DNA from 3 places in the Streptomyces sp. NBC_00328 genome. Region 3 is predicted to be linked to each of the others. Evidence: riboswitches for the same ligand, from Rfam matches in the RefSeq annotation. Region 3 holds a riboswitch; each other region holds the start of a gene.
What was found. Region 3 has a riboswitch for cyclic di-AMP ahead of OG485_RS21275 (M23 family metallopeptidase). Riboswitches for the same ligand answer to the same signal wherever they lie in the genome.
Positions count from the first base shown of each region.

Region 1 (10,191 bases), 1.1 Mb from region 3:
CTCAGACCGAGTCCTACGAGCACCAGCAGCCCGAGTCGTACGAACAGCCGCAGGCGGCGTCCGAGTCGTACGACCACCACGAGCTGACGCAGCTCGACATGACGTACGAGGGAGTGTCCGACGCGTCGGACCCGGTTCCCTTCGACCAGCAGGCGACCGCGACCTTCGACCAGGCGACCCACGGTCAACTCGCCGCGGAGGACGACGAGTCCGACGTGGCCGAGGACCTCGCGGACACGGCCGGCCCCGACGGCGGATACGACCCGTACGACGAGGGGCGCGAGAGGCCGCTGCTCGACGACATGGAAGAGATCACCCCGGTCCGGCGTCCCGCGACGCGCAGTGCGTCCCGCGCCCGGCGCCGCAGCCCCGCGAAGCGTTCCGCTCTGCTGACCGTCGCGGTGCCCTCGGCCTGTGTCATGGGGGTCGCGGGGATCGCCGCCGCCTCCGTGGGCGGTGTCGGCGGCCTCGGCGGGGACGACTCGAAGGACACGACCGCCAGCGCCTCCGACGTGACCTCGGTGAAGCCGTCGGCCGCCAACATCAAGCTGGACACCCAGCTCCAGAGTCTGTCCGCGGGCGCGGACGACTTCGCCGACCGGGCGAGCCGCACGCAGGAACGTATCGACCTCAAGGCCCAGCAGGCGACGGAGAAGAAGAAGGCGGCGGAGGAGGCGGCCCGCAAGGAGCGGCTGCGTCCGAAGTTCGCTCTTCCCGTGGTGCAGCAGGGCCTCAGCGCCTACTTCGGCCAGGCCGGCATCAACTGGATGTCCGTGCACACGGGCATCGACTTCCCCGTCTCCTACGGGACGCCGGTGATGGCCGCGACCGACGGCACCGTCCGGACGCAGTGGAACAGCGCCTACGGCAACATGATGATCGTGACCGCGATGGACGGCACCGAGACGTGGTACTGCCACCTCTCCACGTACAAGCTCCCCTCCGGCACCGCCGTCAAGGCCGGTGATCAGATCGCCTTCTCCGGGAACTCCGGCAACTCGACCGGCCCGCACCTGCACTTCGAGGTCCGCCCGGCCGGCGGTGCGGCGATCGACCCGCTGCCGTGGCTGCGCAGCCACGGCCTGGACCCCACGTAAGAACCCGGACGCCGCGTGACCGCGGGCCCCCGGCCGTCTCCGGACGGCCAAGGGCCCTGCGATCGGTCACCCTGATCCGCCACCCGGATCCATCACCGCGATCCGTCACCGCGATCCCCGTCGACCGGTTCACGCGAACGGTCTCGCGGACTACAGCTTCTCCACCGGCGCGTACCGCAGCAGCAGCCGCTTCGGCTTGGGCTCTCCGAAGTCGACCGTCGCCTCCGCGTTCGCGCCCGTCCCCTTCACACCGACGACGGTGCCGAGGCCGAACTGGTCGTGCGTGACCCGGTCCCCGACGGCCAGCGAGACCACCGGCTTCTCGGTGGCACCGCGACGGGTGGCGAACCCGGAGGCACCCGAGGCCGCGGACCGCGAACGCGAGGACGAGAGGGAGGCGGCGACGCCGGAGACGGGACCGGCGGGCCTGGACGCCGTCGCCCCCGTGCGCTTCCAGTCCAGATGGGTCGCCGGGATCTCCTCGAGGAAGCGGGAGGGCGGGTTGTACGAGGGCTGGCCCCACGCGCTGCGCACCGAGGACCGGGTGAGGTAGAGCCGCTCCCGCGCGCGCGTGATGCCGACGTACGCCAGGCGCCTCTCCTCCTCCAGTTCCTTCACCTGTCCGAGCGCGCGCATGTGCGGGAAGACGCCGTCCTCCATGCCGGTCAGGAAGACCACGGGGAATTCGAGGCCCTTGGCGGTGTGCAGGGTCATCAGGGTGATGACGCCGTTGCCGTCCTCCTCGTCCGGGATCTGGTCGGAGTCGGCGACGAGCGCGACCCGCTCCAGGAACGCGGCGAGTCCGCCCGTGTTCTCGCCCTCACCGGTCTCCTGCTCGAACTCCAGGGCCACGGAGGCGAGTTCCTGGAGGTTCTCGACCCTGGTCTCGTCCTGCGGGTCGGTCGAGTTCTGCAACTCGGCGAGATAGCCGGTGCGTTCGAGGACCGCCTGCAGGATGGTGGCCGGGCCCGCGCCGGACTCGACGATCGTGCGGAGGTCCTCCATGAGCGTGTTGAACCGCTTGACCGCGTTGGTGGAGCGCGCGGCCATGCCGTAGGCCTCGTCGACGCGGCGCAGCGCCGCCGGGAAGCTGATCTTCTCGCGCTGCGAGAGGGCGTCGATCATCGCCTCGGCGCGGTCGCCGATGCCGCGCTTGGGCACGTTCAGGATGCGGCGCATCGGGACGGAGTCCTCGGGGTTGGACAGCACCCTGAGGTACGCCAGGACGTCCCGGACCTCCTTGCGCTCGTAGAAGCGGACGCCGCCGACGACCTTGTAGGGCAGGCCGACGCGGATGAAGATCTCTTCGAAGACACGGGACTGCGCGTTCGTGCGGTAGAAGACCGCGACGTCGCCGGCCTTGGCCTCGCCCGCGTCGGAGAGACGGTCTATCTCGTCGGCGACGAACTGGGCCTCGTCGTGCTCGGTGTCCGCGACATAGCCCGTGATGTTCGAGCCCGCGCCCGCGTTGGTCCACAGGTTCTTGGGGCGGCGGGACTCGTTGCGCTCGATGACCGCGTTGGCGGCGGACAGGATCGTCTGGGTGGAGCGGTAGTTCTGCTCCAGGAGGATCGTCGTCGCGCTCGGGTAGTCCTCCTCGAACTGGAGGATGTTGCGGATGGTCGCGCCGCGGAAGGCGTAGATCGACTGGTCCGCGTCACCCACGACGCACAGCTCGGCGGGTGCCAGGTCGTACTCCCTGGGCGGTACGTCCACGGGGTGCTCGGAGGTCCCCACGAGCTCCCGCACGAGGGCGTACTGCGCGTGGTTCGTGTCCTGGTACTCGTCGACCAGGACGTGCCGGAAGCGGCGGCGGTAGTGCTCGGCGACGTCCGGGAAGGCGCGCAGCAGATTGACCGTGGTCATGATCAGGTCGTCGAAGTCGAGCGCGTTGGCCTCGCGCAGCCGCGACTGGTACATCGCGTACGCCTGGGCGAGGGTCTTCTCGAAGCCGTCGGTGGCCTGGGCGGCGAAGTCCTCCTCGTCGATCAGCTCGTTCTTCAGGTTCGAGATCTTGGCGCTGAACGACTTCGGCGGGAAACGCTTGGGGTCGAGGTCGAGATCACGGCAGACGAGCGCCATCAGCCGCTTGGAGTCGGCGGCGTCGTAGATCGAGAACGACGAGGTGAAGCCGAGCGTCTTGCTCTCGCGGCGCAGGATGCGGACACAGGCGCTGTGGAAGGTCATCACCCACATCGCGTTGGCGCGCGGGCCCACGAGCGCCTCGACGCGCTCCTTCATCTCGCCCGCGGCCTTGTTCGTGAAGGTGATCGCGAGGATCTGGCCCGGGTGGACGTTCCGCTCGCCGAGCAGATGCGCGATCCGGTGGGTGAGCACGCGGGTCTTGCCGGAGCCGGCACCGGCCACGATGAGCAGCGGGGAGCCGGAGTGGACCACGGCCGCGCGCTGGTTCTCGTTCAGTCCGTCCAGCAGGGCCGCCGGGTCCACGGCGGGCCTGGGCGCACCGTCGCGGTAGTACGCGTCCCGGCTCGGCGGCATGTCGAACTTCCCGCCGAACAGATCGTCCGGAACCGGCTCCGGTACGTGCTCGTCCTCGGGCGGCGGCGGGTGTTCGTCCTCGTGGGCCCCGGAGGGCTTGAGGTCCGCCAGGAAGCTGTCGTCAAAGAGGCTGCTCATCGCTCTCCGAGTCTAGGCCGCCCCACCGACAGCCCGCCGCCACCTCGAGAACTCGGCCGCAAGTGTGACCAGGGTCCCGGCGGACGCCCCGGGGAAGGCGGCCTTCCGGCCACGACACCTCACACCCCGTGACCGGAGGCGGCCGAGCGGTCACCCGGCGCGACATTCCGTCGGCGAGCGGCTCGGAACAAGCGGCTCCGGCGAGCGGCTCGGAGCAAGCGGACCGGAGCGAGCGGGGTCCGTTCGACGGGGCGGACGAGCGGGTCGCCGCCCGCGGGACACACGGCAGTGGTCACGAAAATGTATCGGGCATATCGCACATCAACCTTCACACGGGCCACACCGGTTGGCTAGCGTGCCGGAAGGCCGCCCGACCGCGACCGGCGAACCTCGCCGGGCCGAGCGGCCTCCGCCGAGTCCGGTACGCCGCGAGGCCCCGGAGCCGGGGACCCACCGATCTTGGGGTGAATCGGTCCAACCGCCTTGTGGGGCAAGGACCGTAGGGCAGCCTTCCGGAACCACCCGCCCGAACCCGACAGCTAACTCGGTAGGCGGATGACGGAAGGAGTCGCCTCTCTTGGCGTCACACCGCAAGGCGCGTCCCACGGGTGCGCGCATCGCAGGCATACGGACCCCGGCCCTCGCCACAGCGGCCATCACCTCCGTGGCCCTGCTCTCCCAGACCGCCAACGCCGCCCCCTCGGCCGAGCCCCGGCCCAGCATCGAAGCGGTCTCGAAGAAGGTCGACGACCTCTACCACCAGGCCGAGACGGCCACGAACAAGTACAACGCGACCCGGGAGAAGACCGCCGAGCAGCGCGAGCGCGTCGACACCCTGCTCGACGACGTCGCCCGGCGCACCGAGAAGCTCAACACCGCGCGCGAGGAGCTGGGGTCGTTCGCCGCGGCGCAGTACCGCACCGGGGCCTCCGCGCCCGACACCGCGACCCTGCTGCTCGCCGACAACCCCCAGGACTACTTCGACCAGACCCAGCTGATGAGCCGTCTGACGAACCGCCAGAAGGCGGCCGTCGACGACTACATCACCGAGCAGGCCGCCACCACCAGGAAGCGGGCGGAGGCCACCCGGAACCTGGAGTCACTGACCGCCTCGCAGAAGGAGCTCAAGACGTCCAAGGCCACGGTGCAGCACAAGCTCACCGAGGCCCGCTCCCTGCTCTCGAAGCTGAACGCCGAGGACAAGGCGCGGCTGGCGGCGATCGAGAAGAAGAAGCGGGAGCAGGCCGCGGCCAAGGCGGCGGAGCTGGCACGGCAGCAGGCCACCGCCGAGAAGGCCGCCCAGCAGCAGTCGTCGTCCGGCACCACGACCGGCACGGCTTCCGGCTCGTCGACAGGATCGACGGCCACGGACCCCTCGTCGAAGGCGGCCGAGGCGCTCGCGTTCGCCCGCGCGCAGATCGGCAAGCCGTACGTCTGGGGCGCCACCGGCCCGGACTCCTACGACTGCTCGGGCCTGACCCAGGCCGCCTGGAAGGCCGCCGGCGTCAGCCTCCCGCGCGTCACCTACGACCAGGTGAACGCGGGCACGACGGTCTCCCTCGCCGACGCCCGGCCCGGCGACCTGGTCTTCTTCTACGACGACATCAGCCACGTCGGCCTCTACATCGGCGACGGCATGATGATCCACGCGCCGAAGCCGGGCGCGTACGTCCGCGAGGAGTCGATCTACTACGACGGCACCTCCGCGATCCACAGCGTGGTGCGCCCGGCGTAGACCGGGACACGGGCGCCGCTCTCGCGGGGCACGCGCGGGGGCTTCCCGGTCCCCACGCGTGCCCCGCGTTTTCGTCTCCCGCCCGCGCGTGGCCCGCCCGCAACCCGGTGCGGAGGTCCCTAGCATCGAGAACATGTCAGACACACCGGACATGCCGGACAGCACCTCGCTCCGCGCCCGGCGGGCGGGGTGGGCGGCCACCGCCGGAACCGCCGTCATGGCCACCGGCATCATCTCGATCGGGCTGCACCTGACCGGCCACGAGACCCTCTCCCGGATCGCGCTGGTCCTCGCGTCGCTCGCCTGGGCCGGGCTCGCCGCGGACCTCGCGGTCCGGCTGGTGGGCGACCGGGAGCGGTGGGCGCGGCAGGCCGGCACACCCGCCGGGCTCGACGCGGTCGCGGCGACCACCGTGCTCGGCACCCGGTTCTCCGCACTGGGGTGGCACGAGCTCGCCGAAGCCCTGCTCGCGCTGTCGGCCGTGCTCTGGCCGGTTCTGCTGTGGGCCGTCCTGCGTCGTCTGCGGCGCCGTATGCCGGGCGAGGTGTTCCTCGTCTGCGTGGCCACCCAGGGGCTCTCGGTCCTCGCGGCCACGATCGCCACCGCCGTGGGCCCGGACTGGCTCGCGCACACCGCGCTGGTGCTGTTCTGGCTGGGGATCGGGCTCTACGTGCTCTCGTTCGCCTGCTTCGACCTGGGCGAGGTGAGGAAGGGCGCAGGGGACCACTGGATCGCGGCCGGCGCGCTGGGCATCTCGGCACTGGCCGGGGCGGGACTCGTCGCGGCGCACCACGTGGATCCGTACCTGTGGAACAACGACGACCAGGGCGTCCTGCGCGATACGACGGGCGCTCTGCTCGCGCTCGACCTCGCCTGCTACTTCCTTCTGGCCGTCGCGGAGGTGGTGTGGCCGCGCCCGCGGTACGACGTCCGGCGCTGGGCCACCGTCTTCCCGATGGGGATGTCGGCGGTGGCGGCCCTCGCGGTCGCGGCCGCCCTCGACGTCTTCTGGCTCAAGGGGCCGGGACAGGTGCTGCTGTGGATCGCGGTGGCGGCCTGGCTCGCGGCGGCCGCGGGCGCCGCTCTCGCCTTCAGGTCCACCGTGCGGGGGTGACGGTGCCCCTCAGGTCCACCGCGCGGGGGTGACGCGGCCGTCGGTCCGCCCCGTGCCGAGCGGACGCCGGTCAGGGCCGCCCTCGACCCCGGCGAACGGGACCGCCTCGGCCGGTCAGGTCCACAGGCCGACGAAGAGATGGATGAGTACGTCCATGGGGCCGGAGCCTAATTGCACCCCCTGAGGCCCTCCCGGCCGGGCCCCCATTCCCACCAGGCACCCTTGACCCACCCCTGCCCGCCGACCACCCTCCCCTCCCGGGGGCCCCGCCCGTTCCCCGGGCCGTCCCGCCCCACCGGCCCCCGTCACGCTCCGGCCCCGATCTGCACTCCCTCGCCACCGGACCATCACGCGTCAGCCATAGCACCGGCACCGCGCGGGCCGTCCGGGAATCGCCGCTTCGGTCATCACCCTGCGTGAAGTCGTGACGTACGACCGGAATCTTGGTCACATTTGGTCTCTCGGCGATCCAATAGCGATAGTTCCATACATAGCGTTACCAACAGCTCGCTCCCAGGTTTAGCGTCCTTCACCAGGTGACCGGCTCCCCACCACCGTCCGGGCCAGGGACGGCAGTCGGACACCACCGCCGAGAAGGTCCGGCGGCGGCCCGCTCCCCCTGTGTGAGCCGCCGCCGGACGTGTCACCGCTTGACCGCACCTCAAGGGCGGTCGCACGGAAGGATGTGGGCCCTCGTGGCAGCGCACCGCAAGGCCAGACAGCGCTCGGTCGGCGGAAACACGGCCCGCACAGCAGTCACCATCGCCCTCGCGGGCGCGGCGACGGCCACCGGCTTCGACGGGGTCGGGCACGCCGACCCCCAGTTGTCCGCGGCGCAGGTGAAGGCAAGGGTCGACAAGCTGTACGAGGAGGCGGAGGCCGCCACCCAGAAGTACGACGGCGCCAAGGAGAAGGCCGGCGAGGCGGAGGCGAACCTGAGCAAGCTCCGCGACGAGGCGGCCCGCCGGGAGGACCGGCTCAACTCGGCCCGGGAAGCGCTGGGTTCGATGGCCGCGGCGCAGTACCGCAGCGGTGGGCTCGACCCCGTGGTGCAACTCGCGCTCTCCGACCGCCCCGACCAGTATCTGGAGGGGGCCGCGCTCGCCGAGCGGGTCGGCACCCGGCAGTCGGCGAAGATCGCCGGGGTACGCAAACAGCTCCGTGAGCTCGAGCAGTTGCGTGGGGCGGCGCACATCGAACTGGCGGCCCTCAAGTCGCGGCAGACCGAGCTGAAGCAGCACAAGAAGACGGTCAACGAGAAGCTCGGCGCGGCCCGCCGGCTGCTCGACCGCCTCACTCCGCAACAGCGCACGCAGTACGCGAAGCGAGGCGGCGCGGGTGACCAGCAGCATGCCTCGCGCGACGCCTCCCGCGATCCGGCCCCCGTCGCGGCGTCGGGAGCCTCCGGCACGTCAGGTGCCGCCGGAGCGGGCAGCGCGGGCACCGCGGCGGCGCCCAACTCCCGGGCGGCGGCCGCCGTCGCCTACGCCTACGCGAAGCTCGGCAGCCCCTACGTCTGGGGCGCCACCGGCCCCGACGCGTTCGACTGTTCGGGGCTCGCCCAGGCCGCGTACCGATCGGCGGGCGTCTCCCTGCCCCGCACGACGTACTCCCAGATCAACGTCGGCAGGCGGGTCGCCCTGTCCGAACTCCAGCCCGGCGACCTGGTGTTCTTCTACTCGGGCATCACCCACGTGGGCATCTACGTCGGCAACGGCCAGATGATCCACGCGCCGAATCCGTCGGCGCCGGTGCGGGTGGCGCCGATCACGGAGATGCCCTTCGCCGGAGCGGCGCGGGTCGCGTGATCGCCTGAGCGGCGAGGCCGCGGGCCCCGGGCCGTCCGTCGCCCGGGGCTTCCGCCCGTCCCGATACCAGCCGGGTCGGACCGCGTCAGACCAGCCGCCTCGCCGTCGCCCAGCGGGTCAGCTCGTGGCGGTTCGAGAGCTGGAGTTTGCGCAGGACCGCGGAGACATGCGACTCGACCGTCTTGACGGAGATGAAGAGCTGCTTGGCGATCTCCTTGTAGGCGTACCCCCGGGCGATGAGCCGCAGGACCTCGCGTTCGCGCTGGGTGAGACGGTCCATGTCCTCGTCGACGGGCGGGGCGTCGGTGGAGGCGAAGGCGTCGAGGACGAATCCGGCGAGGCGCGGGGAGAAGACCGCGTCACCGTCCTGGACGCGGAAGACGGAGTCCACGAGATCCGTGCCGGTGATCGTCTTGGTGACGTACCCCCGGGCGCCGCCACGGATCACGCCGATCACGTCCTCCGCGGCGTCCGACACGGACAGCGCGAGGAAACGGACCGGCTGCTCGGCGTCGGCCATCAACGGGGCGCAGCGGCGCAGCACTTCGACACCGCCGCCGCCGGGAAGGTGGACGTCGAGGAGGACGACCTCGGGGCGGGTGGCCGTGATGACCGTGACCGCCTGGTCGACGTCCGCGGCCTCGCCGACCACTTCGACGCCGGTCCGCCCGGTCTCCCCGATCTCGGCCTGGACCCCCGTACGGAACATGCGGTGGTCGTCCACGAGCACCACGCGCACCCGGCGCCCGCCCTCGGCGCCTGCCGCGGGGGCGGCGCCCGCGGATGCGGCGGCACCGGAGGCCTCCGCGGCCGAACCGCCGGACTCCACAGGCTCGTTCGTGTCGCTCATGACGTTTTCTCCACCCTCTCCATCTCCAGTTCGACCTCCGTGCCGCCGTCCGGCACCGCGCGCAGTCGCGCCGTGCCGCCGTTGCGCTCCATACGGCCGATGATCGATTCTCTGACGCCCATGCGGTCGGCGGGTATCGCGTCGAGGTCGAAGCCGGGGCCGCGGTCGCGGACGGACACGAAGACCGTCCTGCCCTCGACTTCGGCGTAGACCTGCACGGCGCCGCCCTCGCCACCGTACTTGGCCGCGTTCACCATCGCTTCCCTCGCCGCCTGCATCTGCGCGGTCAGCCGGTCGTCGAGCGGGCAGTCGCCCACGACGACGACCTCGATGGGGACGCCGTGCTTGTCCTCGACCTCGGCCGCGTGACCGCGGACCGCCTCCGCGAGGGTGGCGGGCTCCTCGTCCTCGTCCTTGCCGCTGCCGTCCGGCTTGTAGAGCCAGGCCCGCAGATCGCGCTCCTGGGCGCGGGCGAGGCGCCGCACCTCGTTCGCGTTCTCCGCGTTGCGCTGGATCAGGGTCAGGGTGTGCAGCACGGAGTCGTGGACGTGGGCGGCGACTTCGGCCCGTTCCTGCGCGCGGATGCGCATCAGGCGCTCCTCGGAGAGGTCCTGGGTCATCCGGATCAGATAGGGGCCGGCGAGCAGCGCGATGCCGACGAGGACCGCGAGCGCCGCCTGCAGCACCGAGCCGAGGTGGGCCGCGGAGCCCTGGAGGACGAAGATCCCGGAGACGCCGGCGGTGACGAGCAGCACGCCCGCCGCGGACCGCAGCAGCGAGAGCGTGCGGCGACGGCGGCCGACCTCCGCCCAGCGGGCGCGGCGCGCGTTGTCCGCCTGACGCCAGACCAGGGCGACTCCCGCGCCGACGAGGACCGTCGGCCACAGATACGCCTTCGTGCCGCCGCCGAGGTTCACGTTGCCGACGAAGACCATGGCCACGACGACCAT
Region 1 covers NZ_CP108013.1:5,963,498-5,973,688, reverse strand. Annotated here, with positions in the region: gene OG485_RS26300 (M23 family metallopeptidase) at 1-1,097, shown strand, start outside; gene pcrA (DNA helicase PcrA) at 1,248-3,734, opposite strand; cyclic di-AMP (ydaO/yuaA leader) riboswitch at 4,135-4,303, shown strand; gene OG485_RS26290 (C40 family peptidase) at 4,312-5,469, shown strand; gene OG485_RS26285 (tellurite resistance/C4-dicarboxylate transporter family protein) at 5,621-6,583, shown strand; gene OG485_RS26280 (C40 family peptidase) at 7,279-8,391, shown strand; gene OG485_RS26275 (response regulator transcription factor) at 8,477-9,241, opposite strand; gene OG485_RS26270 (ATP-binding protein) at 9,238-10,191, opposite strand, start outside.
Region 1: another riboswitch for cyclic di-AMP. It lies ahead of OG485_RS26290 (C40 family peptidase); the one in region 3 lies ahead of OG485_RS21275 (M23 family metallopeptidase).

Region 2 (10,191 bases), 880 kb from region 3:
ACGCAGTGGTCGAGGCGCGACGTACGGGGGACGAAAAGATGGGCGGGACGGGTGTGATGACCGAAGCGGACGCGACGGAGACGCTGGGCGGGAGCGAGGCACTGGCCGCTCTCCACCGGGTCTTCGGGTACGACGCCTTCCGCGGCGAGCAGGAAGCGATCATCGAGCACGTGGTGGCGGGCGGTGACGCCGTCGTCCTGATGCCGACCGGTGGCGGAAAGTCCCTCTGCTACCAGATCCCTTCCCTGGTCAGACCGGGTACGGGCGTTGTGGTCTCCCCGCTCATCGCGCTCATGCAGGACCAGGTGGACGCGCTGCGGGCGCTGGGCGTGCGTGCCGGGTTCATGAACTCCACACAGGACTTCGACGAGCGGCGCGTGGTCGAGGCGGAGTTCCTGGCCGGAGAGCTCGACCTCATCTACCTGGCCCCCGAGCGGCTGCGTCTCGACAGCACGCTGGACCTGCTGTCCCGCGGGAAGATCTCCGTCTTCGCGATCGACGAGGCACACTGTGTGGCCCAGTGGGGCCACGACTTCCGTCCCGACTATCTGGCGCTCTCTCTGCTCGGCGAACGCTGGCCGGACGTCCCGCGCATCGCGCTGACGGCCACCGCCACCCGCGCGACGCACAAGGAGATCACCCAGCGCCTGGGCATGCCCGCGGCCCGCCACTTCGAAGCGAGCTTCGACCGACCCAACATCCAGTACCGGATCGTTCCCAAGGCCGACCCGAAGAAGCAGCTGCTGTCCTTCCTGCGCGAGGAACACGCGGGCGACGCGGGCATCGTGTACTGCCTCTCGCGCAACTCCGTGGAGAAGACCGCCGAGTTCCTCGCCCGCAACGGCATCGAGGCGGTGCCGTATCACGCGGGCCTGGACTCGGGCACCCGTGCCGCGCACCAGTCCCGCTTCCTCCGGGAGGAGGGCCTCGTGGTGGTCGCCACGATCGCCTTCGGCATGGGCATCGACAAGCCGGACGTCCGCTTCGTCGCCCACCTGGACCTGCCGAAGTCGGTCGAGGGCTACTACCAGGAGACGGGCCGCGCCGGCCGTGACGGACTGCCCTCCACGGCGTGGATGGCGTACGGCCTTCAGGACGTGGTCCAGCTGAACAAGATGATCCAGGGCTCGGAGGGTGACGCGGCGTTCAGACGCCGGGCCACCGCCCATCTGGACTCGATGCTCGCCCTGTGCGAGACGGTCCGGTGCCGGCGCTCCCAGCTCCTGGCCTACTTCGGCCAGGACCCCGACACACCGGACTGCGGCAACTGCGACACCTGTCTGACGCCTCCGGAGACCTGGGACGGCACGGTCGCGGCACAGAAGCTGCTGTCCACGGTGGTACGCCTCCAGCGCGAGCGGGGCCAGAAGTTCGGCGCGGGCCAGATCGTCGACATCCTGCTGGGGCGCAAGACCGCCAAGGTGATCCAGTTCGACCATGACCAGCTGTCCGTCTTCGGTATCGGCGAGGAGCTGGCGGAGTCCGAATGGCGCAGTGTCGTACGGCAGTTGCTGGCCCAGGGGCTGATCGCGGTCGAGGGCGAGTACGGCACGCTGGTGCTGACCGACGAGAGCGGGACCGTGCTGCGGCGCGAGCGCGACGTGCTGCTGCGCAAGGAGGCGCCGAAGCCGGTCACGTCGCGGTCGTCGGCACCCAAGGGTGAGCGCAAGGCCAAGGCGGCGGTGGCCGAACTGCCCGCGGAGCTCGTTCCCGCGTTCGAGGCGCTGCGTGCCTGGCGGGCGGAGCAGGCGCGCGAACAGGGAGTCCCGGCGTACGTCATCTTCCATGACGCCACGCTGCGGGAGATCGCCACGGTGTGGCCCACCTCTGTGAAGGAGCTGGGCGGTATCAGCGGGGTGGGCGAGAAGAAGCTGGCGACCTACGGGGAGGGTGTCATCGGGGTGCTCGCCTCGCTCGCCGACGGCACGCCCGGGGCCCCGGGAGACGGCGGCAGACCCGAGGCGGCGCCGGTTGCGGCGGCCACTTCGGCACCGGACCCGGACTGGCCCGAGCTGGACCAGGAGCCGGAGCCCGAGGACTGGATGTAGCCCGCCCGAGGCAGAGGACCGGGAACGGGGGCGACGCCCCGCCGACCCCATCGTCCCTGCCGGGCCAGCCGCGCCAGCCGGGCCCGCCGGGCACGGTGGCCAGGATCCTGGCCACCGTGACACGGACTCGTTCCCGCCGGAAGACCTCCGCGGGACCCTCGGCCGAGGCGCCTCCGGCCTCTGTCGGACCTCTGCCGAGGTATCCCGAAGGTATCCCCGAAGGCTTCTGCCGGAGCCTCCTGAAGGGGCCTGCCCAGGAGAGTCCTACTGGGAGACGGCCGGTGTGATGCGGCCCCGGACCTCGCCGAGGCCCACCCGGGTCCCGCCCGGACCGGGGGCCCAGGCCGTCATGGTGACCTCGTCGCCGTCCTCGAGGAACGTGCGCTTGCCGTCGGGGAGTTCGAGGGCGTCGCGCCCGTTCCAGGTGAGTTCGAGCAGCGAGCCGCGCTCGCCCTCGGAGGGGCCGCTGACGGTTCCGGAACCGTACAGATCGCCGGTGCGCAGGGAGGCGCCGTTGACCGTCATGTGGGCCAGTTGCTGGGCGGCCGTCCAGTACATGGTGGAGAAGGGGGGTTCCGAGACGACGTGGCCGTTGATGGCCACGGAGATCCGGAGGTCGTAGCCGCCCGGTTCCTCGGAGGCGTCGTCGAGATAGGGGAGGAGGGGGTGCGTGCGGACGGGCGGGGCCACCAGGGCGTCGTCGAGGGCGTCCAGCGGGGTGATCCACGCCGACACGGACGTGGCGAAGGACTTGCCGAGGAAGGGGCCGAGCGGGACGTACTCCCAGGCCTGGACGTCGCGCGCCGACCAGTCGTTGAGCAGGCAGAGGCCGAAGACATGGTCGCGGTAGTCGCCCAGGGGCACCGGACGGCCCTGTTCCGAGGGGGTGCCGACCACGAAGCCGACCTCCGCCTCGATGTCCAGGCGGACCGAGGGGCCGAAGACCGGGGCGGCGTCCGCGGGGGCCTTGCGCTGGCCCGACGGGCGGACGACATCCGTGCCGGACACCACGACCGTGCCGGAGCGGCCGTGATAGCCGATCGGCAGGTGCTTCCAGTTCGGGGTGAGGGAGTCGGCGGCATCGGGACGGAAGATCTGGCCGACGTTCCGGGCGTGGTTCTCGGAGGCGTAGAAGTCGACGTAGTCCGCGACGGTGAAGGGGAGGTGCAGCGTCACGTCGGTGAGCGGGTGGAAATGGGGAGCGAGGGTCTCCCGGTGGGCCGGGACGGTCACCCAGGCCGTCAGCGCGCGCCGGACGTCGGACCAGGCGGTGCGGCCCGCGGCGAGCAGCGGGTCGAGGGTCGGCTGCGCGAGCAGCCCGGCGTAAGGGGAGCCGAGGGAGCGGGCCGCCGCGCCCGCGTCGAGCACGTGGTCGCCGAGCCGTACGCCGACGCGTCGCTCGGGGTCGCCGGCCGGGTCGGTCAGGGAGAACACGCCGTACGGCAGGTTGTGCGGGCCGAAGGGGTCGCCCTCGGGGACATCGAAGGGGGGCATCGGTTGGTGCCTCGCTTTCGGATTCGTACTCGCCATGTGATCCATGCGTTCCACGCGTTTCATGTGGTCGGGCACACGTTACGGGGGAGTGTCCCCGCTGCGGCAGGGCCTAAAGGGTTTGCAATGTCCGTATTGGTCCCGCGCGGAGCCGGAGGTCGCTGGGCGGCGGGTGCGCCGAAGCCGGGTGACGGGTGCCGCTTCTCGGTTCCGTGGCCGCGCTTCACGGACCTGCTCGCGGCTGCCCGAGGCTGCCCGCGGCTGTCTCGTACGCTTCCGTGGCGCACTTCCCAAGGCGGGAGGAGTTCGTCTCTGCCCGGCCCAACGGGCTTGTCCGTGAACGGACTTGCCGATGTCCGGCCCCGGTGGCCGGCGTGGTGCGGTACGGCGGCCGAGGTGGCCTGTCGGCGAGTTGGCCTTTGTCCAGGGGGTGTTGGGGAAATGTGGTCGGTCGTGTGCGGGAAAGTCGGTGTGGACGGAAGTGGAGCGTGGGTGATCCGAAGCGGTCGCAACGCGCTTACCACCGTGCGGTGAACGGCGTTGCTGACGGGATACCGGACGTCGTCCGGTTCAGGCCGGGCCGATGAGTCGTTCGATCCGTATTCTTCGGATCATGGCCGCTCCGACTGCATATTCACTCATCGCCACTGACCTGGACGGAACGCTGCTGCGCGGCGACGACACACTCTCCGACCGGTCACGTGCCGCGTTGGCGAAGGTGACCCGGGCAGGTGCCCGGCATCTCGTGGTCACGGGCCGACCCGCACCACGCGTGCGACCGCTTCTCGACGAACTCGGCGGCGAGGGACTGGCGGTGTGCGGGCAGGGGGCGCAGCTGTACGACGCCGGCGCGGACCGCATGCTGTGGTCGGTGACCCTGGACAGGGAACTGGCGGAGACGGCGCTCGGCAAGATCGAGGCGGAGGTCGGGCTGCTGTACGCGGCGGTCGACCAGGACGGCGTGGACGGGCTGACGCTCATCGAGCCGGGCTATGTCATGCCGCATCCGACCCTGCCCGCGGTGCGGGTGCCGCGCCGGGACGACCTCTGGGCGGAGCCGATCAGCAAGGTGTTGCTCCGTCACCCCTCCTTGTCCGACGACGAGTTGGCGTCGGCGGCACGGGGAGTGGTCGGTTCGCTGGCGACGGTCACCATGTCCGGACCCGGCACCGTCGAACTCCAGCCATGCGGGGTGACCAAGGCGACGGGCCTGGCTCTCGCCGCGGCGCACCTCGGGCTCACGCCGGACGCGACGCTCGCCTTCGGTGACATGCCCAATGACATCCCGATGTTCGACTGGGCGGCCCGAGGTGTGGCGATGGCCAACGCCCATCCGGAACTGAAGGCGGTGGCCGACGAAATCACCCTGTCGAACGAGGACGACGGGATCGCGGTCGTGCTGGAGCGCCTCTTCGGCTTCTAGTGCCGCGACAGGCAACGTTCGCCCCGTCGCGACTCCCGGCACGCACTCTCGCCGCACCGGCCGAAAGCCCAAGTACATCCAGTACGAGGACTTCCGGCCGGCACGCCGAGAGCACGCACCGGGCGCCGCTCCTTGACGGGCAAACGTTGCCTGCCGCGGCACTAGCGGCGCAGGCGCCCCAGCCTGGCGCGCCCGCAAACGCACACCCGCCGACACGCCCGCCCGGCGCACCCACGAACGCACACCCGCCGACACATTCGGAGCGCACCCGCCCGCCGTGCCCACGGACGCGCACCCGCCGCCGCGCCCGCGGACGCACACCGGCCGACGGGACCGCAACGCACCCGCCGACGGGCCGGGAAGGCGCCGTCGGCGGGTGCGGAGGAAGACGGGGTGCGGGGTGCGATCAGTAGGCGCCGTTGACGTTGTCCATCGAGCCGTACTTGTCGGCCGCGTAGTTGCAGGCCGCGGTGATGTTGGCGACCGGGTCGTAGATGTTCCACGACGTGCCGGCCACGTGGTACGCCTGGAACGTGGGGTCGATCACCTGGAGCAGGCCCTTGGAGGGGATGCCCGCGGCGGCGTTGGAGTCCCAGTTGTTGATGGCGTTGGGGTTGCCGGAGGACTCGCGCATCACGTTGCGGTGGATGCCGTCGTAGCTGCCCGGGATGCCGGCCTTGGCCATGACGTCCAGGGATTCCTTGATCCAGCCGTCGAGGTTGTTGGAGTACGTCTTGGCGGCGGCCTGGGTGACGGTGGTCGACTTGGCGACGGCGGCGGTCGCCTTCGCCGTGGTGCGGACGGTCGTCGACTTCAGCGTCTTCGTGCCCACGGTCAGCTTCAGGCCCGGACGGAGGTGGGCGGGGTTGTCACCGATGACCGCGCGGTTCGCCGCGTACAGCTTCTTCCAGCCGCCGCTCTTGGGGTACTTCTGCGCCACCTTGGAGAGCGTGTCGCCGGCGACCACCTTGTAGGTGACGAGCTGCACGTTGGGGATCACCGCGGTGTGGGCGGCCTGCGGGGCCTGCGCCGGGGTGGCGGCGCTGGCGCCGGTCGCGCTCACGAGCGGGAGGGCGAGGGCGATGCCGCCCGTTCCGGCGGCGATCATGCCCCGGGTGATGACGTTGGTCTTCATGCGGCGGTGCTTGCCTCGTACGGGCATGACGAATTTCCTCTCCGACGCCTGCGAGGTGAGCTGTCGGGTTCGGGCGGGAGATGCCCGGCCGCGCTGTGGGCGCGGCTTCACCCCAAGCCGGTCCGGTGTGCCCGGATCGGCGGCTTACCTGTGGTTCCCCCGCTCCTGCCGTGCGTGGGTCGATGGGTTGCCGGGCGGCGGCAGGATTCGGCGATCCGCCCGGGGTCGACCAGAACGTATGCGAGAGCACATGTCCGAAACAAGATGAGATTTGACCGCGAAGATCGCTTTCTCCTGGTTAATGCACGGGTAAAAAGTCCGATTGCGCCGGAATTAGATCCTCAACTTGCCTTTGGCAAACGGGTTGGGTCGCGAAGGGCGCGCGGCGGGAGTCCGGTTCGCCGGTGACCCAACTCACGAGACCAAAGAGCATCAAGGCGGCATGAGGGGTAATTCGGGCATCGTCCTTGCGGTGGAAGCCGCCGCCGAGCCCTTCGCGGGGTACCGAGAGGCCCCTGGCGCGGCGGGAATTGTGGCGCGGGACACATCGGGGAACGTGGCCGCCCGGTGGCGGGCGCGCCTCCCGCACGCGAGCCGAAGCCGCCCGGACGCAAGCCGAAGCCGCCCGGACGTGGACCGAAGCCGCCCCGACGCGGTTCCGAACCCGGGCCGGTGCGCGGTGAAGTGCGCCTCGCGCCACCGGTGTTCGGCGCGAGAGTGTCCTGCCGCCGTCCGGGGCGCGGCGATACGCCGGGGCCCGCGCCATGAGCGCGTCGCGCCGGCCCGGGCCTGGGGCGCGTGTGGATGCGCAGCGGTCCGAGGGAGTGAACTCCCGTGCCGGCGGGCCCAGTCAGCCGGCTGTGCGCGGGATGCGCTTCTCCCAGGTTCGATGGAAGACGACCTCGTCGCCGTCCTTGCAGACGAGTTCGTCGGTCGTGACGAAGTCCTGTGCGTCGCAGGTGATGGCGGAGACCGTCTCGACGCGGGCGTCCCACGGCAGGTCCGGGCGGTGCAGTCGGATCGACCAGGCCGAGTGGGCGCGGGCGGACAGCGGGTCCGAGGTGTCGATCGTGTACGTCTCCCGGGCCTCCTCCGTGCATTCGAGGCCGTCGGGGTACACGCGGGTACCGCCGCGCCCCGGGTCCACCTCAAGACGCCAGGTCTCCGCGGCCACGTCGCGCAGGACCAGGCGTCGGGGGCGGGGCTCGTCCAGGGTCGCCGAGACGGTCACGCCGAGGGGTGCGAACTGCTCCGGTTCCTCGAAGGCGACCGAGGGGTCCGACTCCGTTGCCCGTACCGGGAGTTCCAGGACGCTGCCGATCGGCTCCAGGGTGAAGCCCTCCTCCGAGCCCGGCTGGGGCCAGATCCAGGGCCAGTACGCGGAGGAGACGCCCAGCCGGATCCGGTGGCCCGCCGGGAACGCGTAGCCGATGGCGGTCAGGTCGAACACCACGTTCTCCGTGGTACCCGGTTCCCAGGGAACCGCCCGGTCGGGGCCCCGGCGCGCCGAGAGGTTCAGGGTGCCCCGGGTGACGAGCGTCGACGCTCCGTCCGGGGCCACGTCGCACAGCCGGGCGATCACCTGGCCCCTGGGTGACGCGGACGTCAGCCGCAGATTGACCCGGGGCCGGCCCAGTACCCAGGTCTCCTCAGGCACCTCGAACTCGAAGCAGGCCGAGCGGGCGTCCTCCTCCCGTTGGTCCGGCGGCAGGTCGGCGTCGTCGCCGGAAGGGAACAGCCGGCCCGCGTCGACCCCCGTGTGCTGCGGGGAGCGCACCGGCAGCGGGGCGCCCTGGAGCGCGTACGCGACCGGGGTCACCGAGGGCGAGGGCCAGGCCGGGTCACCCACCCAGCGGCCGGGGATCCGCGCGTACACCGTCGCCGGAGGGTGCGCGTCCATCACGTACGAGCGCAGAAGGGGGACGGAGAGCGCGTCCGTCTCCTCGTCCCTGAGCCAGTGGTCCCACCAGCGCAGCGTCTCCTGGAGGAAGCCGATCGCCGGTCCGGGCGGCAGGCCCCGGTCCGGGTACTGGCGGGACCAGGGGCCGATGAGACCTCGTACGCGATCAGGCGGCAGGTTCCGCACCAGGCGCAGCACCGTGTCGCGATGCGGATCGTGCCAGCCGCCGACCGCGAGGACCGCGGCGCGGATGGCCCCGTACTCCTCGCGGAGGCTGTCGTGGCGCCAGTACGCGTCCCTGGTCTGGTGTGCCAGCCAGGTGGGCGCGGCGGGGCGGATCGCCTCCAGCCGTTTCTCCCACATGCTCCGCCACATGCCCTCGCCCACGTGCGCGGGGTCCGGCGGGCGGGCGGCGAAGGCGAGCAGTCGGGCCGACCGGGCGTGCGTGTCGACGGCGAGGACGGAACCTCCCGCATGGTGCACGTCGTTGTCATAGAGGTCGTCGGTCGAGCAGACCGTGACGATCGCCTTGAGCGGCTCGGGCGCGCGGGCCGCGGTCCGGAGGGAGTCGAAGCCGCCCCACGCGATCCCGAACATGCCGACCCGGCCGGTGCACCAGGGCCGGGCCGCCAGCCAGGAGACCACCTCCACCCCGTCGTCCGGCTCGTTCCCCGTGTCCTCGTCCCCCGGCACTCCCTCCGAATTGCCGTGGCCGCGTACGTCCACGCGGACGGAGGCGTAGCCGTGCCCGGCGTACCACGGATGGCGCTGCTGGTCGCGCGGGGCCGTCCAGTCGGTCAGGCGGTACGGGAGGTACTCCAGGAGCGCCGGTACGGGCTCCTCGGTCAGCGGCCGCCAGATCCGGGCGTACAGACGGGTGCCGTCCGAGAGAGGGATGAGGACGTCCTCGTGAGTGGTCTCGTAAGGGAAGGACGTACGGATGTGCATGAGCGCCACCCCAGAGGACGTAATGCCGGTCATTTCATCGCAAGTCATCGCAAGTCGGTTCACATCATCTGATCATGAACATACAGTCGGTGGTGGGGTGGTGCCCGTGAGCCGGGGTACCCGCCGTTGGGGCACGCAGGTGCTTCCCGTGTGCCTTCCGGGTGTACTCGCGCCCACCACCTGGCGGAGCGAAGTGGACCGGGGGACGGTGGGCGCTCGTGGTGATCGAAACGTGACCGGATACGCTGACTTGAGTGATGGCAGCGACACATCGACAAACCGTGTCATCGACCAAATGATCGACCGAGTTCGCCATGTGATCGTCAGCAGACAGGAGAACCTCTCGTGACCGTCGTCGGGCCGTTCGGGCTGAGCGTGCGGGACCAGGCTCTCGAAGCCGATGTCCAGGCCGGATTGGCGGCTGTCGAGGAGGGTTTGCTCGAAGCCACCAAGAGCGAGGTCCCGTTCATCACGGAAGCCGCCCAGCACCTCGTGCGGGCCGGCGGCAAGCGGTTCAGGCCGCTGCTCGTGATGCTCGCCGCGCAGTTCGGCGACCCCTACGCGCCGGGTGTCGTGCCCTCGGCCGTGGTCGTCGAGCTGACCCACCTCGCCACGCTGTACCACGACGACGTGATGGACGAGGCCGAGGTCCGGCGCGGGGTGGACAGCGCCAACGTGCGCTGGGGCAACTCGCTGGCCGTCCTCACGGGTGACTTCCTCTTCGCCCGCGCCTCGTACATCCTGGCGGACCTCGGGCCCGAGGCCGTCCGGATCCAGGCCGAGGCGTTCGAGCGGCTGGTGACCGGGCAGATCCTGGAGACCGCGGGTCCGCGCGACGGCCGCGATCCGGTCGACCACTACCTCGACGTGCTCGGCGGCAAGACCGGGTCGCTGGTCGCCGTCGCGTGCCGGTTCGGCGCGATGATGTCGGGCGCCGACGAGACGGTCGTGGACGTGCTCACGCAGTACGGCGAGCGGCTGGGCGTCGCTTTCCAGCTCGCGGACGACGTCCTCGACATCGCGTCCGACTCGCACGAGTCCGGCAAGACGCCGGGGACGGATCTGCGCGAGGGCATCGCCACGCTGCCGGTGCTGCGGCTGCGCGAGCGCGCGGAGCGGCTGGGGCTCGCCGAGGACATCGCGCTGTGCGAGCTGCTCGACTCGGACCTGACGGACGACGCGCGGCACGCGGAGGCGCTGGCCCGGCTGCGGGAGCACCCCGCGCTGGAGCAGGCGCGCCGGGACA
Region 2 covers NZ_CP108013.1:5,750,256-5,760,446, forward strand. Annotated here, with positions in the region: gene recQ (DNA helicase RecQ) at 39-2,048, shown strand; gene fahA (fumarylacetoacetase) at 2,313-3,542, opposite strand; gene OG485_RS25270 (HAD family hydrolase) at 4,153-4,962, shown strand; gene OG485_RS25275 (transglycosylase SLT domain-containing protein) at 5,369-6,124, opposite strand; cyclic di-AMP (ydaO/yuaA leader) riboswitch at 6,128-6,288, opposite strand; gene OG485_RS25280 (CocE/NonD family hydrolase) at 6,948-8,945, opposite strand; gene OG485_RS25285 (polyprenyl synthetase family protein) at 9,291-10,191, shown strand, end outside.
Region 2: another riboswitch for cyclic di-AMP. It lies ahead of OG485_RS25275 (transglycosylase SLT domain-containing protein); the one in region 3 lies ahead of OG485_RS21275 (M23 family metallopeptidase).

Region 3 (10,191 bases):
CGTTCGCACGGACTGCGCCTGGTCGTGTCGGCGGTCGCCGAACTGGAGTCCGGCAACCTGGACGCGGCGTGCGAGCAGGGCGTGCGAGCGGTGGAGGTCGCGGGGCGCATCTCCTCCGCTCGCACCACCGAGTACGTGAAGGACCTGCTGCACCGGCTGGAGCCCTACGGCGACGAACCGCGCGTGGTGGAGCTGCGGGAGCGGGCCCGTCCTCTGCTGATGGCTCCGGCGTAGGGCCGGTTCCGGAGGGGACGCCCGACGACTCGGGACGGACAGGGCGCCGCGGTCCCGCGGTCCCGCGGTCCCGCGGCGGGAAGGAAACGCGGGGCGCGGTCCTCGGGTTTGAGGGCATTGTCAGTGGCGCAGTGCACTATCGAGGCCGGGAGGTGGTGCGGATGCGGAGCGCCTACGACTGCGATGTTCTGGTGATCGGCGGGGGGATCGTCGGTCTGTCGACGGCGTATGCCGTCACACGGGCGGCACCGGGCACCCGTGTGACGGTGCTGGAGAAGGAGCAGGGACCCGCCCGGCACCAGACCGGGCGCAACAGCGGGGTGATCCACAGCGGGATCTACTACCGCCCCGGCTCCCTGAAGGCGCGGTACGCGGTCCAGGGTGCCGCCGAGATGGTCAAGTTCTGCGCGGAGTACGACATCGCGCACGCCGTCACCGGCAAGCTGATCGTCGCGACGGAGAAGTCGGAGCTCCCCCGCCTGCACGGTCTGGTGCAGCGCGGCCGGGAGAACGGCATCCCGGTCAAGGAACTGGGCCCGACCCAGCTCACCGACTACGAACCCGAGGTCCGTGGCCTCGCCGCCATCCACGTCGGCACCACGGGCATCTGCGACTACGTGGCCGTGGCCCGCCGGCTCGCGGAGGCCTCCGGGGCGGAGATCCGGTACGGGGCGCAGGTCGTGCGCGCCGACCGCCGGCCCCACCTCGGCGTCGCCGTGGGCACGGCCGACGGGACGATCGTCCGCGGCCGCGTGCTGGTCAACTGCGCGGGGCTGCACTGCGACGAGACGGCCCGGCTCACGGGCGACGACCCCGGGATGCGGATCGTCCCCTTCCGCGGCGAGTACTACACGCTGGCGCGGCCGGAGCTGGTGCGGGGCCTGGTGTACCCGGTTCCGGACCCCGCGTTCCCGTTCCTCGGTGTCCATCTCACCCGGGGCATCGACGGCGGTGTCCACATCGGCCCCAACGCGGTGCCCGCGCTCGCCCGTGAGGGATACGGATGGAAGGTGGTCCGCCCCCGTGAACTGGGCGGGACCCTGTCCTGGCCGGGTTCCTGGCGGATAGCGCGGCGGCACTGGCGCTACGGAGCCGGGGAGCTGCGCCGCTCGGTGTCGAAGTCGGCGTTCACGGAGGCCGTGCGGAGGCTGCTGCCCGCGGTGACCCCGGAGGATCTGGTCCCCGCCCCCGCCGGTGTCCGCGCCCAGGCGGTCCTGCGGGACGGCACCCTGGTGGACGACTTCCTGATCAAGGAGGGCCCGAGGACCGTGCACGTACTGAACGCGCCGTCCCCGGCGGCCACCGCCTCCCTCCCGATCGGCCGCGAGGTCGCCCGCCGGGCACTGGCGGCGCTGGCGGCGGTCTGAGCGCTCCACCCGCCACCGGGACGGGACCACCCCACTGCACGGCACCCGCCACCGGAACGGACCGCCCCACAGCACGACGCCCGCCGCCGGACGGACCGCCCCACAGCACGACGCCCGCCGCCGGACGGACCGCCCCACAGCACGACGCCCGCCGCCGGACGGACCGCCCCGCAGCACGACGCCCGTAAAATCGACCCCACTGTGTCTGAATTCCTCGACTCCACCGAAGAGACCCGGCCCGCCTCCGCCGAGGACGGCTCGCCGCGTCACCACCGCGCCAAGGGCGGACCCCGCTTCCCCGACGGTCCGCAGGCGGATCCCGCCGGCTCGCACTTCGAGCGGCGGATCCGGAGTTTCCAGCCGCGCCGGAGCCGGGTGACGACCGGACAGGCCGACGCGTTGCAGCGGCTGTGGCCCAAGTGGGGTCTGGACATCGACGGACGGCGGACGCTCGACCTCGCGGAGCTGTTCGGGGCGGACCTGCCCGTCGTGCTGGAGATCGGCTTCGGCATGGGCGAGGCCACCGCGCAGATGGCGGCCGAGGACCAGGGGACCGGGATCCTCGCCGTGGACGTGCACACACCGGGGCAGGGCAACCTGCTCAATCTCGCCGAGCGGAACAGCCTGACCAACATCCGCGTCGCCAACGGGGACGCGATCATCCTGCTGCGCGAGATGCTGCCGCCCGCCTCCCTCAACGGCCTGCGCGTCTATTTCCCCGACCCCTGGCCCAAGAAGCGGCACCACAAGCGGCGGCTGATCCAGCCCGAGTTCCTGGATCTCGCCGCGACCCGCCTCGCGCCGGGCGCGCTCGTGCACTGCGCGACGGACTGGGAGCCGTACGCCGAGCAGATGCTCGAAGTGCTGAGCGCGCACCCCGCCTTCGAGAACACCCGGCCGGACGGCGGTTTCGCGCCTCGTCCCGAGTTCCGGCCGCTGACCCGTTTCGAGGGCCAGGGACTGGACAAGGGTCATGTGGTGAACGACCTCCTCTTCCGGCGCGTACAGCATCGAGACCAGCACACCCCGGGCGACTGACCCGCACACCCGCCAGCGTCCGCCGGGAGATCCCGGGGACGCCGGTTACCGTCGCGGGCCGCGCCCTCCCTCGTTAGGGTCAATGCCGTGGCCATCCATCCGTCGTACCCGAACCGGCCCGGCGCCCCCGCCGGACCCGCGCTGCGACATCCACATTGGTGGCAGCGCGGTTGGGTGCGGTACGGAGCACTGATCACGCTGCTCGCGATGTCGGGTCTGGTGATCCTCGCCCTCGTCCGCGAACAGACCGGGACCGAGGGCTTCCTGGTCGGCCTCGGACTGGCCGTGTTCCCCGTGCCGCTGCTCATAGCCGCCTTCCGGTGGCTGGACCGGGTCGAGCCGGGCCCCTGGCGCAACCTGTTCTTCTCCTTCGCCTGGGGCGCCTGCGCGGCCGCGCTCATCGCGATCGTCGCCAACAGCTTCGCGACCCGCTGGATAGCCATGACGACCGCGGATCCCTCCGGCGCCGACACGCTCGGCGCGACCGTCATAGCGCCCGTGGTCGAGGAGTCGGCGAAGGCGGCGGCCGTCCTGCTCGTCTTCCTCTTCCGCAGACGGGACTTCACGGGGATCGTCGACGGTGTCGTCATCGCCGGGGTCACCGCCACCGGCTTCGCCTTCACCGAGAACATCCTCTATCTCGGCACCGCGTTCGGCACCGACCAGCTCAGCGGGGAGAGCGGGCTCGCCTCGGTCACCGCGGCGACGTTCTTCGTCCGCGTGGTCATGTCGCCCTTCGCGCATCCGCTGTTCACCGTGCTGACGGGCCTCGGCTTCGGCGTCGCGGCGCTGTCCGCCGAACGCCAGCACGCGCGCCGGGTGCTGCTGCCCCTCACCGGACTGCTGCTCGCGATGGGCATGCACGCGATCTGGAACAGCTCGGCGGGCTTCGGCCGGTTCGGGTTCTTCGGTGTGTACGCGGCGTTCATGGTGCCCGCGTTCGGGCTGCTGACCTGGCTGGTCGTCTGGACCCGGCAGCGCGAGCTGCGGACCGTGCGCGCCGAACTGCCCGTGTACACCGCCGCCGGCTGGCTGGGCGCGGCCGAACCGTGGGTCCTCGGCTCGATGCGGGCGCGGCAGCTCGCGCGCGAGTGGGCCGGCCACCACTTCGGGAAGAGCGCGGCACGTTCGGTGGCGGAGTACGAGGCGTACGCGACCTCGCTGGCGTTCCTGCGCCACCGGGGGCGCCGGGGCCGTGCGGGCGCCGACTTCGTCGTGCGGGAGCGCGAGTTGCTCGACCAGCTGTGGCGCCGCCGGGAGATCGCCCGTCCGGCCCTCGCCTACGCGGCCCGCGCCACGGCACCGCTGCCCGCGCCGCCGCCCTGGCCGGCCCCCGGGTACGGCTACATCGCCCCGCCGGCCCGGCCCTACGGCCCACCGGCACAGGCATCCGCGCCGGCCCCGTATCCCGCGTACAACCCGTACCGCTCCTAGGGCCCGACGCCCGGCCCGGGACCGGCCGGTGGACACCACCGGTCCGGTCCCCCGCACCTGGGCCACGGGCCGGTGGGTACCCGGGTCCGCGCGCCCGCGCTACGGCCGTTACGCCGACGCCTGCGTCAAGCGCGTGAGTTCCTCGTCCGTCAGCACCAGGTCCGCGACCCCCAGCAGGGCCGGGAGCTGCTCCACGGTGCGGGCGGAGGCGATGGGCGCGGCGACCGTCGGCTGTGCGGCCAGCCAGGCGAGGGCGACCGTCGGGACGGCGACGCCGTGGGCCGCGGCGATCTCGTCGAGGGCGGCGAGGACCAGCGGCCCGCGTTCCGTGTCGAGGTGCTTGGCCGCGCCCGCGGCCCGGGCCGAGTCGACCGTCGTGCCGGGGCGGTACTTGCCGGTGAGGAAACCGGAGGCGAGCGCGAAGTACGGGACGGCGGCCAGACCTGCCTGGGAGGCGACCTCCAGCAGGGAGCCCTCGTAGGTGTCGCGCGAGACGAGGTTGTAGTGCGGCTGGAGCGCGACATACCGCGCGAGGCCCTCGCGGTCGGAGAACTCCAGGGACTCCCGCAGCCGCTCCGGAGAGATATTGGAGGCGGCTATGTGCCGCACCTTGCCGGCCGTCACCAGCTCGTCGAGGGCACCGATGATCTCTTCGACCGGCACGTCCGGCTTGTCGAAGTGCGTGTAGTAGAGGTCGATGTGGTCGGTGCCCAGGCGGCGCAGCGACGCGTCGGCCGCGGCCTTGATGTTGGCACCGGACAGACCCTGGTACGCGGGGTGCTGGCTGACCTTGGTGGCGACCACGATGTCCTCGCGGTTGCCGCGGGTCCTCAGCCACTTGCCGATGATGGTCTCGGACTCGCCGCCCTCGTTGCCCTCGATCCAGGCGGAGTAGGAGTCGGCCGTGTCGAGGAAGTTGCCGCCGGCTGCCGCGTAGGCGTCGAGCACGGCGAAGGACCGGGTCTCGTCGGCCGTCCAGCCGAAGACGTTGCCCCCGAGGGAGAGCGGGAAGACCTCGAGGTCGGACGAACCGAGCTTGCGAAGAGAAGTCATGTACGGGCTCAACACCCGTCCCGGACGGATGTATTCCGCAATCACCTGGGCCGGGGGCCGTCGTCCGCGCCCGGACGACCGACAGCCCTGACGTCGGGGGGGTTGACGTCAGGGCTGCCGGAGATCGGAAATCAGGGGTTAGGGGTTGAGGCCCTTGCTCTGGAGCCACGCCATCGGGTCGATGCCGGTGGCGGCGCCGCCGGGGTGCACTTCGAGGTGCAGGTGCGCCCCGGTGACATTGCCCGTCGCACCCACGCGCCCGATGACATCACCGGTGGCGACCTTCTGGCCCACGCTGACGCTGATGGACGACTGGTGGCAGAACCACAGCTCCGTACCGTCGTCGAGGGTGAGGATCGTGCGGTAGCCGTACGCTCCGGCCCAGCCGGCCTCCGTGATGGTGCCGCTGTGGACCGCCTTGATGAGCGTGCCGGTGGGCGCCGCGAAGTCGAGTCCGGTGTGGTAGCCGGAGGACCACAGGGCACCGGCCTCGCCGAAGGTCGAGGTCAGCGTGTACGAGGACGTCGGCAGCGAGTAGCTCTTGGCGAGCTCGGCGAGGCGCTCCTGCTCGGCCTTCGCCTTGGCCGCCTCCTCCGCCTTCTCCTTCACGGCGTCGGCCTTGGCCTCGGCTTCGTTCTGCTGCTTGGCGGCGAGGTCGACGGCCTTCTTCGCGGCGGCCGTCTGGGCGGCCTGCTGCGTGGCGGTGTCGGCCTGGTTCTGCTGCGACTGGGCCTGCTGCATGATGCGGTCGCGCAGTGCCTCACCGGCGTCGGTGGTGCCCTGGGCCTCGTCGGCGGTGGTCAGACCGGCGCTGGTGAGCGGGGTCGTGGAGCCCTTGGGAGTGCTGGATCCGCCGTCCGAGATCAGGGCCTTGGCCGAATCGGTGACCGACGACAGGTCGGGCAGCGAGATCGAGACGGGCGGCTTGCCCGGAGCGGCGCTGGCGATACCACCCGCGCCGACGGCGGCTATGACGCCGACGCCGAGAACCGTGGAGCTGCGGGCGAGTCCTCCGCCGCGCTGCTTGCCCGTGCGGTGCCGGCCGCGGACGGGAGCGACGGAATCCGCGGTGGGATTCCACTCCTCCCAGGGTCCCTCGTCCTTGCCGTAGCCGAAGGTGTGTGTTTCGTTCGGCGCGAACGAGGTTGGCTGAGCGGGCCGGTTGGACGCCACCTGGCGCACTCCTTTCCTTCCTTGCCGCCTACCGGGTTAGCTGACGGGTTCGGAGCAGGAAGGTCTCCTACGCGCGTACGGCCACCGTGCTTCCACGGCGGAATACGCTCGATTCACCCCACGAGTTGGTTCCCCGGTTCCCTTACGGGATTCGGCGCGTGCGCGCACGGAGCCGCCTCTTGTGACGGTTGTGACGACCGCGCTGCGTTATCGAACGTTAATAGACCCAGGCACCGAATTCCAAGCCGTTCCGACTGATCATTAACGGCTCTTGGCCAGGACTTTGGGGTCATGAGCGATGAAAAACGGGCGAGTTGACCGCATGGTGTCGACACGGGTTTTCCTGACGGTAAGTCAGATGCTACGCGGAGGGGCACCGCCCGGTCACCGCTCGTGACCGAGCCCGGAAAAGCCGTCGCCCAGGGGGTGAAAGACCTCCCGGACAACGCGCGGCTCCCCTCGGCGAGCACCCGTCACGGGCGCCGGACGGCGAGCAGCGCCATGTCGTCCGTCAGCGCGCCGCCCGTGTGCAGGCGGGCCGCCTCGAAGAGGGCGGTCAGCAGCGTGTCGGGGCAGGGAAAGACCCGTCCGGCCAGCCAGGCGGCCGGGTCGAAGAACTCCCCCCGCGCGTCACGGGCCTCGGACAGTCCGTCGGTGTGCAGCAGCAGCGTCGTCCCGCGCGGAAATCCCTCCCGCACCGTCGGGGCGGGCAGGCTTCCCAGTTCACTCATCCCGAGCGGCAGCGCGAAGGACTCGGCGGTGAGGGTGCGGAGCGTGCCGTCGGGATGCAGCAACAGGGGCGGCGGGTGGCCGCGGTTGACGACGCGTACGACGTCCTCGCCGTGCGGGATCTCGGCGAGGACCGCGGTCGTGAACCCCTCGGCCGCGTCGACGCTGTCGCGCCGGGTGCCCGCGCGCGTCAGCGCCCGCTCCAGGCGCTCCGCGACGCCCTCCAGGGTCGCCTCCTGCTCGGCCGCCTCCCGGAACGCCCCGACCACCGTCGCGACGGTGGCCACCGCGGTCATCCCCTTCCCCCGTACGTCCCCGACGACCAGCCGTACACCGTGCGGGGAGTCCTGCACGGCGTACAGATCCCCGCCGATGAACGCGTCCTCCTGCGCTGCCTCGTACCGGGCCGCGACCTCCAGTCCGGCGATCCGCGCCTCGGGCTCGGGCAGCACGGCACGCTGCGCGAACTCGGCGATCTCCCGGACGGAGGCGAGCCGTTCGTCGCCGCGCCGGACGACCGTGTTGATGAGGACGGCGAGTACCGCGGCCATCGCCACGGTGACCACCTCGGTGACCGCGTCGACCTGAAGGACGATGCCGAGGACAAAGTGGGTGATGAGCACGGCGCCGACGGCGAGGACGCCGGTGAGAACGGTTCCGCGCAGCGAATGGAGAGGTGCGGCGACCAGGGGCGCGGCCGCGAACAGGGGGGTCGCGGTGAATTCCGACGGGGTGAGGTAGTCGTAGACGACCCCGGCGGCGACGAACAGCACGGGCAGGATCCGGACGAAGGCGCGTGCGTACACGATCCCGCGCGGCTGCGCTCCCGCCGCCGGACCGGGCGGTGGGACGCTCCCGGACCCGCGGACACCGCGGGACAGCCGGTCGGCCCGGTCACGGGGCCGTCCGGTCCGCCACTCACCTGCCGGCTGCCCCGCCACCCGTCCAGAAGACCCGGTACGGGGGCGGCGGGCGACCGGTGTGGCCCGACCGGGGGAGGACACCGCCTGCCGGAGCGGACCTGGACCGGCCCGAAGCACCGCGCGAACCGGGACCGGCTCCGGGGAACCACGGCCGGAAGAAGGCGAAAGCGGCCGAAAGGCAGCGGAAGGAGGCGGAAGAAGCCGGAAGAAGGCCGGAAAGGAGCCCGGAGCGGCCGGCGGAACCGGTGGGGGCAAACACCAAGGGCCGGAACTCGTGAATCCGAGTTCCGGCCCTTGGCCTTCAGTAGCGGGGACAGGATTTGAACCTGCGACCTCTGGGTTATGAGCCCAGCGAGCTACCGAGCTGCTCCACCCCGCGTCGTTGAAACCAGTGTACGCCATCCGCGGGACCCGAAGCACACCCGTTTAAACGCGCCCCTCCAGCGGCGCCGGCACCCGGCTTCTCCCCGGCTCCTCTCCGGCTTCTACCCGGCCGCCAGATGCCGGTTGGGGGCCTTGGCGCGGTCCGCGTACTCGGGCAGGACGGCGACCTGGGCGCCCGCGGCGGCGAGGAGCCCGTTCCCGTCGGCGTCCCTGACGAACGTGTCGGGCTCGCGCCAGGCGGTGACGACCCGTCGCACACCGGCGTCCAGGATGAGCCGGGCGCACGGAGCGGGCCGGGAGGCACGGTGGGCGCACGGTTCCAGGCTGCTGTAGACGGTGGCGGCGGCCAGCCGGGGATCGGCCGGGTCGATCTTGGCGAGGGCGGCCTCCTCGGCGTGCACGACGGGATCGCCGCCCTCGCGGGAGTGGCCCCGGGCCAGCTCGGTCCCGTCGGCCGCGACCACGACGGCGCCCACGCTGAAGGCGGTCTTCGAGGGCGGGCACAGCTCCGCCAGCTCACAGGCGAGCTCCAGCCACCGCCGGTCCGCGGCGGAGGCGAGCGAGCCGGTGCCGGGCGCGGTGGGGACGTAGCGGATGAGCACGACGTCGCCGACGGGCCGCGTCTCCACCAGCCGCATCCGGCCCACGGGGTACTCCCCGGTCCCGAACAGCCGCGGCGCGTCCGGCTGCCCGACGAAGAGCGGGGCGACGGCGAGCTGGAGCTCGTCGGCGAGTTCCTCGCGCACGAGCTGGGTGTGGACCTTGCCGCCCCCTTCGACCATGAGGCGGCGCACCCCCCGTACGTCGTGAAGGTGTTCCAGGAGCACACGCCAGTCGAGTGCGGGTCCGGTCGGGACGACGTCCACGCCGACGATCCCCTTCAGCAGGGCGGACGCCCGCAGCGCGCCCTCGTCCGTCGTGTAGACGATCTTCTCGCCGCCCGTGTGCCAGAACTGGGCCCCCGGGTCGAGCTCACCGGAACCGCTGACGGTGACCTTCAGGGGGTATTCGGGACGGCCGCCGGCGACACGGGCCGCACGCCGTTCGGCGGAGTTGACCAGGAGCCGCGGATTGTCCGTGCGCAGGGTGCCGGCGCCCACCAGGATCGCGTCGCTGGAGGCCCGCACCTCGTCGACCCGGTCGAAGTCGGCCGGGCCCGAGAGCAGCAGCCGCTCGGGGCCGGTGTCGTCCAGGAAGCCGTCGAGGGAGACGGCGGCGGACAGCAGGACGTAGGGACGGGGCATCGGAACGCTTCCTCCGGTCGCACGCGCGCGGTGAGTTCGAGCGCAGTGGTTCAAGTTTTAAACAATACCTAGACTGGTCTCATGACGACCCGCTGGCTGACCGCCGCCGAACAGCACGCCTGGCGCTCGTACCTCTCCGCGAGCTCCCTCCTGGAGGACGCCATCGACCGCCGGCTCCAGGCGGAGGCGGGGATGCCCCACCTTTACTACTCCATCCTGGCCAAGTTGTCCGAGGCGCCGGAGCGGAGGCTGCGGATGACCGACCTCGCCGAGGCCCAGAAGATCACCCGCAGCCGTCTGACATACGCCGTGACCCGGCTGGAGAAGGACGGCACCGTACGCCGGGAGGGCTGCCCCACCGACAGGCGCGGGCACATGGCCGTCCTCACCGACGAGGGCACGGCCCTCCTGGAGCGGGTCGCACCGGGGCACGTCGAGACGGTGCGGACGGCGATCTTCGACCATCTGACCCCCGAGCAGGTGCGGCAGCTGGACGAGATCTGCGGAACCATCACCCGGGCGATCCAGGGCGGGAACTCCGGTTCGTCCGGGGAAGATCTGCCCTGGCGGCGGCGTTCCTGCTCCTCGTGAGGCGCTCGATGCAGTCGAGGG
Region 3 covers NZ_CP108013.1:4,867,655-4,877,845, forward strand. Annotated here, with positions in the region: gene OG485_RS21250 (MFS transporter) at 1-234, shown strand, start outside; gene lhgO (L-2-hydroxyglutarate oxidase) at 396-1,601, shown strand; gene trmB (tRNA (guanosine(46)-N7)-methyltransferase TrmB) at 1,803-2,639, shown strand; gene OG485_RS21265 (PrsW family intramembrane metalloprotease) at 2,727-4,073, shown strand; gene OG485_RS21270 (aldo/keto reductase) at 4,182-5,126, opposite strand; gene OG485_RS21275 (M23 family metallopeptidase) at 5,265-6,299, opposite strand; cyclic di-AMP (ydaO/yuaA leader) riboswitch at 6,310-6,466, opposite strand; gene OG485_RS21280 (PP2C family protein-serine/threonine phosphatase) at 6,773-7,834, opposite strand; tRNA gene OG485_RS21285 (tRNA-Met) at 8,257-8,330, opposite strand; gene OG485_RS21290 (dihydrofolate reductase family protein) at 8,437-9,579, opposite strand; gene OG485_RS21295 (MarR family winged helix-turn-helix transcriptional regulator) at 9,661-10,170, shown strand.